Regions from separate parts of the Dermacoccus sp. CCH2-D9 genome, predicted to be linked through region 1. Evidence: predicted binding sites of a transcription regulator. Region 1 holds the regulator's gene; each other region holds the start of a gene.
What was found. The regulator LexA, encoded in region 1, represses DNA repair genes until DNA is damaged. The targets are predictions, from matches to a motif close to TCGAACANNTGTTCGA.
Positions count from the first base shown of each region.

Region 2: a site for LexA is predicted at 2,148-2,163, ahead of AX669_RS09890 (HNH endonuclease signature motif containing protein). Genes of this name have one in related genera too.
Region 3: a site for LexA is predicted at 1,347-1,362, ahead of recA (recombinase RecA). Genes of this name have one in related genera too.

Region 1 is NZ_LSJT01000147.1:19,834-23,068, forward strand. Features, by position in the region: gene AX669_RS12335 (LysR family transcriptional regulator) at 1-103, opposite strand, end outside; gene AX669_RS12340 (Sir2 family NAD-dependent protein deacetylase) at 174-1,007, shown strand; gene lexA (transcriptional repressor LexA) at 1,098-1,814, opposite strand; gene AX669_RS12350 (LysM peptidoglycan-binding domain-containing protein) at 2,152-2,580, shown strand; gene nrdR (transcriptional regulator NrdR) at 2,894-3,235, shown strand, end outside.
Region 2 is NZ_LSJT01000113.1:4,044-7,278, reverse strand. Features, by position in the region: gene AX669_RS09890 (HNH endonuclease signature motif containing protein) at 557-2,137, opposite strand; gene AX669_RS09885 (SDR family oxidoreductase) at 2,458-3,156, opposite strand.
Region 3 is NZ_LSJT01000107.1:3,280-6,514, reverse strand. Features, by position in the region: gene AX669_RS09440 (DEAD/DEAH box helicase) at 1-879, opposite strand, end outside; gene AX669_RS09435 (DUF3046 domain-containing protein) at 977-1,210, shown strand; gene recA (recombinase RecA) at 1,618-2,643, shown strand; gene AX669_RS13950 (regulatory protein RecX) at 2,726-3,235, shown strand, end outside.

The DNA.
Region 1 (3,235 bases):
GCGACACGGCCGGCTGAGAATAGCCGAGAGCGGCAGCGGCGGCGGTGAAGCTGCCCTCGTCGCTGATCGCCTTCATGACGCGGAGCCCGGCTGCATCGATCATGCACCAAGAATAACGTGCTCTTATCCATTGTTGAGACAATCGAACGCAGACCTATGGGAGGGGCAGGATGATGAGCGGCGTCGCGGAACTGACCGATTTCGTGCGCGCGGGAGGGCTCTTCGTCCTCACCGGCGCCGGCATCTCGACCGAATCCGGCATCCCCGACTACCGGCGCCCCGACGGCACGCGCCGCACGGTTCCCATGACATACCAACAGTTCCTCGCCACCCACGAGGCGCGTCAACGGTACTGGGCGCGCAGTGCCGTCGGCTGGGAGATCTTCGACGCGGCGGAACCGAACGTCGGGCACGTCGCGCTGGCGCGACTGCAGGGTGGCGGCCTCGTCGATCACCTCGTGACGCAGAACGTCGACGGCCTTCATGCGCGTGCCGGTGCCCGCGACGTCACCGAGCTGCATGGGTCGCTCGAGCACGTCGTCTGCGTCGCGTGCGGGACGCGGGAAGGGCGCCGTGGCTTCCAGGTACGCCTGCGCGAACTCAACCCCCAGCTGCCGACGCAGGCGCGCCTGCTCGCCGACGGCGACGCGGACGTCGCGGTCGAGCTGGAGCGCGGTGTCATCGTGCCGGCGTGCCTGCGCTGCACGGCCACGACGGTGAAGCCGGACGTCGTCATGTTCGGTGAGTCCGTCGCTCCTGAGGTCGTGGAGGCGCAGATGCGGGCAGTGGAACGCTGCCGGGGCGTGCTCGTGCTCGGCAGTTCGCTCAAGGTGATGTCGGGTTACCGGTTCGTGCTCGCCGCCCTCAAGCAGCAGAAGCCGGTCGCCCTCGTCGGGCTCGGCGCGATGCGTGGCGAGGAGCGGGTCGACCTCGTCGTGCGCGAACCCCTCGGCCCGACCCTCACCGCCGTGTGCGACGCGCTGGGGCTCGACCTCGCGACGTCCTGACGTCTCGGCGTCGAACGTCGGGGCGCAGAAGGGGCTGAGAGTCGAGTTGCAACCACACGCTGGACCGATCCGCGCGGCGCGGCCAGCGCCTCAGATGCTGCGCAGGACGGCCGTGACCTTGCCCATGATGCTCGCGTGGTCGCCGTCGATCGGGGAGTAGGCCTCGTTCGCGGGCATGAGCCACGTCTTGCCCTCGCTGCGGCGCAGCGTCTTGACCGTGGCCTCCGAGTCGAGCAGTGCCGCGACGATCTCCCCGTTGGCGGCGTCGGCCTGGCGTCGCACGACGACCCAGTCGCCCTCGCAGATGGCCGCATCGATCATCGAGTCGCCGACGACGCGCAGCAGGAACAGCTCGCCGTCACCGACGATCTGACGCGGTAGCGGGAAGACGTCCTCGACGGCCTGCTCGGCGAGGATCGGGCCACCGGCCGCGATGCGGCCGACGACCGGCACGTATGACGGCGTGGGTCGCTCGTCGCCCGAGCCCGTCTCGTCGTGCTGCGACTCGGATAGCGCAGACACGGCGTTGCCGCGGTAGCCGCGGGTCGCCGCACCCGAGTCGGGGGAGACGACCTCCATGGCGCGCGGGCGGTTCGGGTCGCGGCGCAGGTATCCCTTGCGCTCGAGTGCGGCGAGCTGATGGGCCACCGAACTCGGGCTCGTCAGACCGACGGCCTCGCCGATCTCACGCAGGCTCGGGGGGTAGCCGCGCTCGTCGACGGAACGTCGGATCACGGTGAGCACCTTGTGCTGGCGTGGCGTCAGCTTGCCCGGCGTGCGCTCCTGCATCGAATGAACGTCACCCATGGTGTGACCCCTCCTGGTCCTCGTCGCACGTCGGTGGTCGCGTTGGCGACACGTGCACCCTCCGGCGGGGCGGAAATGCCCGCCATGACGGGGTTGTCGGTGCGCGGTGCTTGTGTATCTGACATCACCCACAGTACGCGGTGTCGCACACACTTTTCAAAAATGTGTACGAAGAAATCCGTGCGCGCCGTTCGAAAGCACGTTCGGGTGTCGTACAATTGTTCTATCGCACGCGTGTTCGATCGGTCCCTCCGGGCTGACCGGGTCGCGTGAGGAAGCCGCACCGGTGACGGTGTGGCGGCGCCTCGGGGGTATCCCGAGAGAAGGAGTGGTTTCGATGGTTGCTTCGAGTACTGCAGTTCGACGTGAGCCCGTGCTGGGTTCGGGTGTCGACGTGCGCCGCGTGGCGCGGGTCGACGCTGCGGCATCCCGCTCGCACCTCCACCTCGTGCCCACGGGTGGCGCGGTGCAGGTCGTCACGAACTCTCAGAGCGTTCGTTTCGCCCGTCGTCGCTTCACGGCCGTGTGCGTGGCTCTCGTCGTCGTGGCGGGGGCCATCCTCGCGGGCCGGGCGATGGCGAGCGGTGTCGACGGTACGCAGCGGCACGAGGTCACCGTTCGCGCGGGGGAGACGCTTTCGCAGATCGCGGCGCGTGAGATGCCGGGCGTGCGCAACGACCAGGCGGTCGTCGCGATCGAGCACGAGAGCAACCTCGGCTCGTCGCAGGTGCAGGCCGGCCAGAAGGTGATCATCCCCGCACCGTGAAGTGTGACGATCGCCATCGTCGGGTTCGAGGGTTCGAGGGGGCGTGAGTCGCCTCCCCCCCGGCTGGCGCAGGATTCCGCGGCGCACGAGTGGCGGGGGTCGTCGCGAGGTTGCGCAGGGCGAGTAGACGCGGCCTCGGTGCTGTTGCGCGTCGGGTCTCAGGGGCCTAATATCTCTACATGTGGGGCTTTGGCCCCCGCTTCCCCCTAGATGTTGATTCTCCTCCGCTGATGTGCATCTGCGCTCTGAGGCCGGAATCCCGGGGTGGAGCGCCGTCGTCCCGAGTGTTCCCAGCCCCGTCGGAAGGTTTGACGTGCACTGTCCGTTCTGCCGCAACACCGACTCCCGCGTCGTCGATTCGCGCTCGAGCGAGGACGGCACCTGCATCAAGCGGCGCCGTCAGTGCCCGAACTGCGGCAAGCGGTTCTCGACGATGGAGACCGCAAGTCTCACGGTCGTCAAGCGTTCCGGGGTCAGCGAGCCGTTCTCGCGCGACAAGGTGATGTCCGGGGTTCGCAAGGCGTGCCAGGGCCGCCCGGTCACCGACGACCAGTTGGCCGTTCTCGCCCAGCAGGTGGAGGAGTCCATCCGCTCGAAGGGCTCCGCCGAGATCGACGCCCATGACGTGGGCATCGAGATCCTCGGGCCCCTGCGC
Region 2 (3,235 bases), on a different contig from region 1:
CAACCCGTCGCGGTGTCTCGCGCTGGCACCTCGCGGATCACTGCGGGCCCCAACGCCGCCTGACCTCACGCTCCCGCGCATCGCGGATCGCGACGGGGACGCAGCTGCGCCTGACCCCGCACCCGCGCACGGCGGATGACGGCGGGGATCCAGCGCGGCCTTATCCCACGCTGACGTCGCATGAACGGGTGGAGTTCTCCCTCAGCGTGATCTCACCCAGGCATCCGAGCGAGGGTTCGGACGCGGTGTCGCCGACACGACTGGCGAGGTGGAGGCGGGCGTCACCGAGTCGTCAGGCCGCGCGAACAGGTGTGGCGCCGGCGTGCGTGGTGCCGCCGTGTCGATGATGCTGCGCCCGGGAAAGTGAACGCGCCCGGGACATGAAATGGGCCGCGGGTTGTGGCCGGGGAATGACTGCGCCGTCAGACCAGGTTCGAGCAGTAGGTAGCGGGCACAGACCTCGCCAGACCAGGATTGAGCGGCGGCGCACCGAGAGCGCGGAGCACGTGAGATCAGGGTTCGGCAGGCAGCCGGGGCCGCAGGGCCGCGAGGGCCGTCAGGCGGCGCGAACGGCGTCGGCGTGTGTGATGCCGCCGGGTTCGGTGACCCAGCGGGCACCGGAGGGCGACAGCCACGTGCAGACGCCGTCGGGCGTCATCCTCACGCGGAAGCCCCCGTGGGTCTTGGCGCGGTGATGGTGACGACACAGCGCCTGCAGGTTGGTCGCGCTCGTCGGCCCGCCCTGGTCGAACGGCATGACGTGGTCGAGGTCGCACCGCGAGGCGGCCGTTTCGCAGAACGGGAAGCGGCACACGCCGTCGCGCTCCCGCACGAGCTTGGCGATGCCGACACTTGGGCGGTGAGCAGCCGTCGTGGTGGCCAGCGTCGTGATGCGACCACACCCGTGGTGCGACGCGAGCGTCGCCGTGAATCCCACACCAGCCGTAGCGGCGAGGCGGGCGACGACGCCAGCAGAAAGAACACCGACGCCGCGCACGCCACAGGCACCCAGGACCATCGACGACGTTGCGGGCGACGCCGGGGAATGACCCGGCGGCACTCCAATGGCGGGCCGAGGGACCCTCGCGTCAAGCAGGTCGGACACGTCCTCCGCGTCCGGGACGCCCGTGGATCTCGGCGGGTCGAGGAGCCCCGCGACGGCGGATCTCGACGGGTCGGGAGGTCGCGCGATGATCGGCACCTGCAGGTTCAGCGTGGCCGTCACGGTGCAGTTCTCGAGGATGAGGTCGGTGAGCGCGTCAGCCCGCGCTGCGCCGACGAAAAGCCGAGCGCCGGGGGCAGAGTTCTCCTGCAGGCGCCGCGCACGTTCCTCCATCACGGCCTGGATGGCCGTGGCGTCGTAGGTGTCGAGAACGGCTGTCATCGTGCACAGCGACTCGAACTCGAGGTGCGGCTCGAACCACACCCCGCGCGTCGACTCCACCTCGACCTCGTCGGCAGGGCGAGTGAGACCGAGCCGACGCAGGGTCTTGCGGCACGCCTGCCGCGCCGCCTGGTGAGCGCGTCGATGATCTCCGCTGTCGATGAGCATCTGTGCCACGGAGCGCGCAGCGTCCGCCTCGAGGTGCGCGAGCTCCCCCGCCAGCATCGCCGCCACCCGCACGGAGCCGTCTCCGCGTGCCGAGGCCGCCAGCAGGCCGGGATGGCGCGCACGCAGCGTCGAAGCCCCCGCCGCCATCGCCCGGGCGGCGGGCGCCGTCAGCCCGAGTGCGCCGCCGAGCGCTGAGGCCGCGAACTCGCCGGCCTCGACGTCGTAGGCCCGAGAATCGTCGGACGCGCCCTCACCCATCGCCTCGCCGCTGAGGACGTCGTGGCGACGCACACTGTCATGGTGTTCGGAGGCCAGCATGTGCGTGACCGCTTCGGCGCTGCGTGCAACACGTTGTGTGAGCGCCGCAGCGCGTTCAAGGTGGCGACGGTGACTCATCAGGGCGTCCAACCGACCGTCCAGGCTCGCGCCTCCATCGGTGAGCGGAACGAGCGATGCCGGATCGGTGAGAACCTCCTCTGCGACCCGCGTCGTCAGCTCGCCCCAAACGGCCAGGACAGCCTCACCGGGCAGCTCAGAGAGACGCGCGACGATGTTCGCCGCGTCCGTCATCTCTAGCGTTTCCATGACCCAATTATCGCACACATGTTCGAATAGGGGTAGGCTCCGTCACATGAAAGATCCATTGAGCCGGCTCTCACTGACCACGCCCGCGCGGGCGCCGGCGGCGCTTCCAACGCTGATCCTCAAACGCGACTGCCCAACCCGATCGTCACGCACCCATGATCGGCAGCAGCTCGTCGTACACCCAGCGCGCGAGCTGCGTCGGCGTCGTGGTGGCGGGGGTCCGCCCCTGCTCGGGACGGAAATCATCGCGGATTCCGGTGCTCATCCCCAGTAACGCCTGCGCGAGACCACGGGCGAGCCCGGCCCCAGGTAGCGGGACATCACGCCGCATCGCTGATCTGGCGCGCCGCCACCGCATTTCCCACGTGGTCGAAGAGAATGCGCGTGACGTCGCGCCACGAGAGATCCCGCGACCCGTGAACCGCTCGGACATGACGCGCCTGCCACCCCTCGTCAAGGAGGCAGAGTGCCGCCATCTCGGCGACGTCACGCGGCGCCACCCAGCTGAATGCGTGATCAACCCGGAGCACCGTGTCGATTTCGCCCTGGCGGATCGCCGCCAGGTGCCGGGTGAGGTTGGAGAAGAAATAACCGCACCGCAGGTGCGTGACGTCGACGTCGAGCGCGTCGAGCGACAACTCCGTCGCGGCAAGGCCGTCGATCCCTCCCACACAGTGGCGCTTCTCTGCCCCCACGCTGCTGTGGAACACGACGCGCCTGATGCCGTTCGCGCGGACGGCACCCACGATTGCCTCGCTCGCCCGAGCATGCTCAGCGAGCGGATCAGCGGTCATCGGGCTCGGATTCACCCAGTACACGGCATCAATCCCGCGAGTCGCGGCGACGACCTCGTCGCGGTCCAGCGAATCCGCCTCGACGATGTCGACGAGGGGGCGCAGTTCCCGCGCGATCTGCGCGGGATGCCGTGCCAAGAGCACGGGCCGTACCCCGACTCGGACGAGCATACGAATCAGGTGGCGACCCACGTTTCCATTGGGTGTCGTGATGGCGATGCGCATCGATCACCCTTTCCTGAGCGGCGGTGTGCCCGCGCCCTCGTGGAATGACGCTAGGACCAGATGCAGACGGTTCCGGTCC
Region 3 (3,235 bases), on a different contig from region 1:
AAACACGAGCGTCGAGGTGTGCGCGGCGATGAGGTCGACGATGCGTTCCTCGACGTGGGGCCAGATCGACGCCGTCCGCTCCGGGGCGTGATCGTCGAACGAGGCGTCGTCGTCCCGCGGGCTGGAGGCGAGGTCTGCCATGTCCTCGACGGGGACGACGACGTCGAGCTCCCACGTCTTCGTGATCGGCGGCGCGACCGTCGTGACGGGGCGCCCGCCGGCGAGATAGCGCTCGACCTCGCTGATCGGGCGGACGGTGGCCGAAAGGCCGATGCGCTGCGCGGGGGAGTCGAGCAACTCGTCGAGTCGTTCGAGCGTGACGGCGAGGTGCGCGCCACGCTTGGTGCCCGCGACGGCGTGGATCTCGTCGATGATGACGTACTGCACGCCCTTCAGCCGCTCGCGCGCGTTGCTCGTCAGAAGCAGGAACAGCGACTCCGGGGTCGTGATGAGGACATCGGCGCCCTTGCTCGCGAAGTCGCGCCGCTGCTTCGGAGTCGTGTCGCCGGAACGCACCGCCACCGAGACCTCGGGCTCGCTCAGGCCGAGGCGCGTCGCCGCGTGACGGATGCCGACGAGGGGGGAGCGCAGGTTGCGTTCGACGTCGACGGCGAGGGCCTTCATCGGCGAGACGTACAGGACCCGGCAGCGGTGGTCGGCGTCGGGCTGCGCGTCGTCGCCGGCGTGCATGACCTGGTCGAGCCCCCACAGGAAGGCGCTCAGGGTCTTGCCCGAACCGGTCGGGGCGACGACGAGCGTGTGCTGCCCCTCACTGATCGCTTCCCACGCGCCCTCCTGAGCGGGGGTGGGTGCGCCGAACGTGCCCGTGAACCACTCACGGGTGGCCGGCCAGAAACGTTCGACGACAGGGCTGTTCATGCGCCCAAGCGTGCCACGCGGCGCCGACAACCCGTCGTTTCGCGGTTTTCGCCCCGTCAGGTTGCCCCCGCAGTGGCCCGTGGGCGAGGGTGGCGGGGTGCGAGAGAGTGAGTTCAACCGCCTCATGGCAGACGAGTTCGGCGACGCCTACGGCTCGATGGTGGCGAGCAGCCACGTCTTCGGCGCGCTCGACGGGCGCACCGCGAGCGAGGCGCTCGCGGCCGGCGTCCCCGCCCGACGGGTCTGGCTGGCCGTGTGCGACGCCTTCGACATCCCCGAGGAGCGCCGCCTGGGCCGCGACCGGCCCGTCATCGACCACCCGTTCGAGTGAGGCCGTCTCGGTTCCGATGAGCCGGGCGGGTCGTCCCGGCTGTGGGTAGGGGTGAGCGGAACGAGAATGGCGGGTGCCGCCGTCGCGGGTCTGAGGTGGCTCGTCGACCGCACGCGGACACGCCACGCGACGCTGTTCGAACGCGTGTTCTATTTCGTGTAATGTGGTCCACAGATGCGACGCCGGGGAACCCTTCTCCACAGCGTGCGTGGCCCGTGATTCCGGTGTTGTCGGTGGTCGCATCTAGCGTCTGATTCGACACGAGGTCACCCAGCACGTCGGCCTGCTCGTCGATCGCCGGTAGGCGCGACCACCCACGATTTCGAAGGAGAACGGCCATGGCCAAGGCACCCACCACCCCCAACCCGTCAGCATCGGGCGACAAGATCAAGTCGCTCGACACCGTGATGGCTCAGATCGAGAAGGCCCACGGCAAGGGGTCGATCATGCGCCTCGGCGAGGACGTGCGTCCTCCGATCGAGGTCATCCCCACCAGCTCGATCGCGCTCGACGTCGCGCTCGGCATCGGTGGCCTGCCCCGTGGCCGTGTCGTCGAGATCTACGGCCCGGAATCTTCGGGTAAGACGACGGTCGCGCTCCACGCCGTCGCCAACGCGCAGAAGGCCGGCGGCATCGCGGCCTTCATCGACGCCGAGCACGCGCTCGACCCGGAGTACGCCCGCAAGCTCGGTGTCGACACCGACTCGCTGCTCGTCAGCCAGCCCGACACGGGTGAGCAGGCGCTCGAGATCGCGGACATGCTGATCCGTTCCGGTTCGCTCGACATCATCGTCATCGACTCGGTCGCTGCGCTCGTGCCCCGCGCCGAGATCGAGGGCGAGATGGGTGACAGCCACGTCGGTCTGCAGGCGCGCCTCATGTCGCAGGCGCTGCGCAAGATCACCGGTGCGCTCAACTCGACCGGCACGACGGCGATCTTCATCAACCAGCTGCGCGAGAAGATCGGTGTCATGTTCGGCTCCCCGGAGACGACGACCGGTGGTAAGGCCCTCAAGTTCTACGCGTCCGTCCGCATCGACGTGCGCCGCATCGAGACGCTCAAGGACGGTTCGGAGCCGGTCGGCAACCGCACTCGCGCCAAGATCGTCAAGAACAAGGTGGCGCCGCCGTTCAAGCAGGCGGAGTTCGACATCCTCTACGGCCAGGGCATCTCGCGCGAGGGTGGCCTCATCGACATGGGTGTCGAGCAGGGCTTCGTCCGCAAGTCGGGTGCCTGGTACACGTACGAGGGCGACCAGTTGGGGCAAGGCAAGGAGAACGCCCGCACCTTCCTCAAGGACAACCCGCAGCTCACCGATGAACTCGAGCTCAAGATCAAGAAGAAGCTCGGCATCATCCCGGACGACGACGCGGTGCTCGAGGGCCTCGACCCGGACGCGCCCATCGACGCCGAGGTCATGGTCGACTTCTGATCGACGCCACGACGCGGCGGTGACGCCCCCGCTCCGACCGGGGATCGACGTCGCCGCGTGTGGGAGACGGTGAGCGCGACACATGCCTTCACGACCTGACGACGTCAGGCAGTCTCTGGGGCTGCCCGACTTCGTCGACCCCGTCGACGTCGGCGAGGCGAGCCTCGTCGCGTCACAGACGTGGGGCGACGAGCGACCGGCCACGGCGCGCGGCTTGTCGACCGGCGACCCTGCCGCCGGAGTCGCTCGTCCCTTCGGCTCGGCGGGCCACGAAAGCCGCTTCGCCGGTGACGACAGTGGTGACGGCGACAACGCCAGCGCCCGGCCCGGCCGCGCCGGGCGCCGGCGCCAGGGTCGGGGCGGTTCGTCGTCCGGGTTCGGCCAATCATCGTTCGGTACGTCGTCCTTCGGCGCCTCGTCCTCGGGCGTAGGCGCGCGCTCAGGCGCCAATCGCAAGGCCAAGAAGCAGCTGACGTGGGCCGAGAAAGCCGAGCGGCGCGAGAAGCGGGCAGCGGCGCGACGGGAAGCCGAGGCATCTGAGCGCGAGAAGGACCCGATCGGGTACGCGCGCGAGATCGTCCTCACGCAGCTC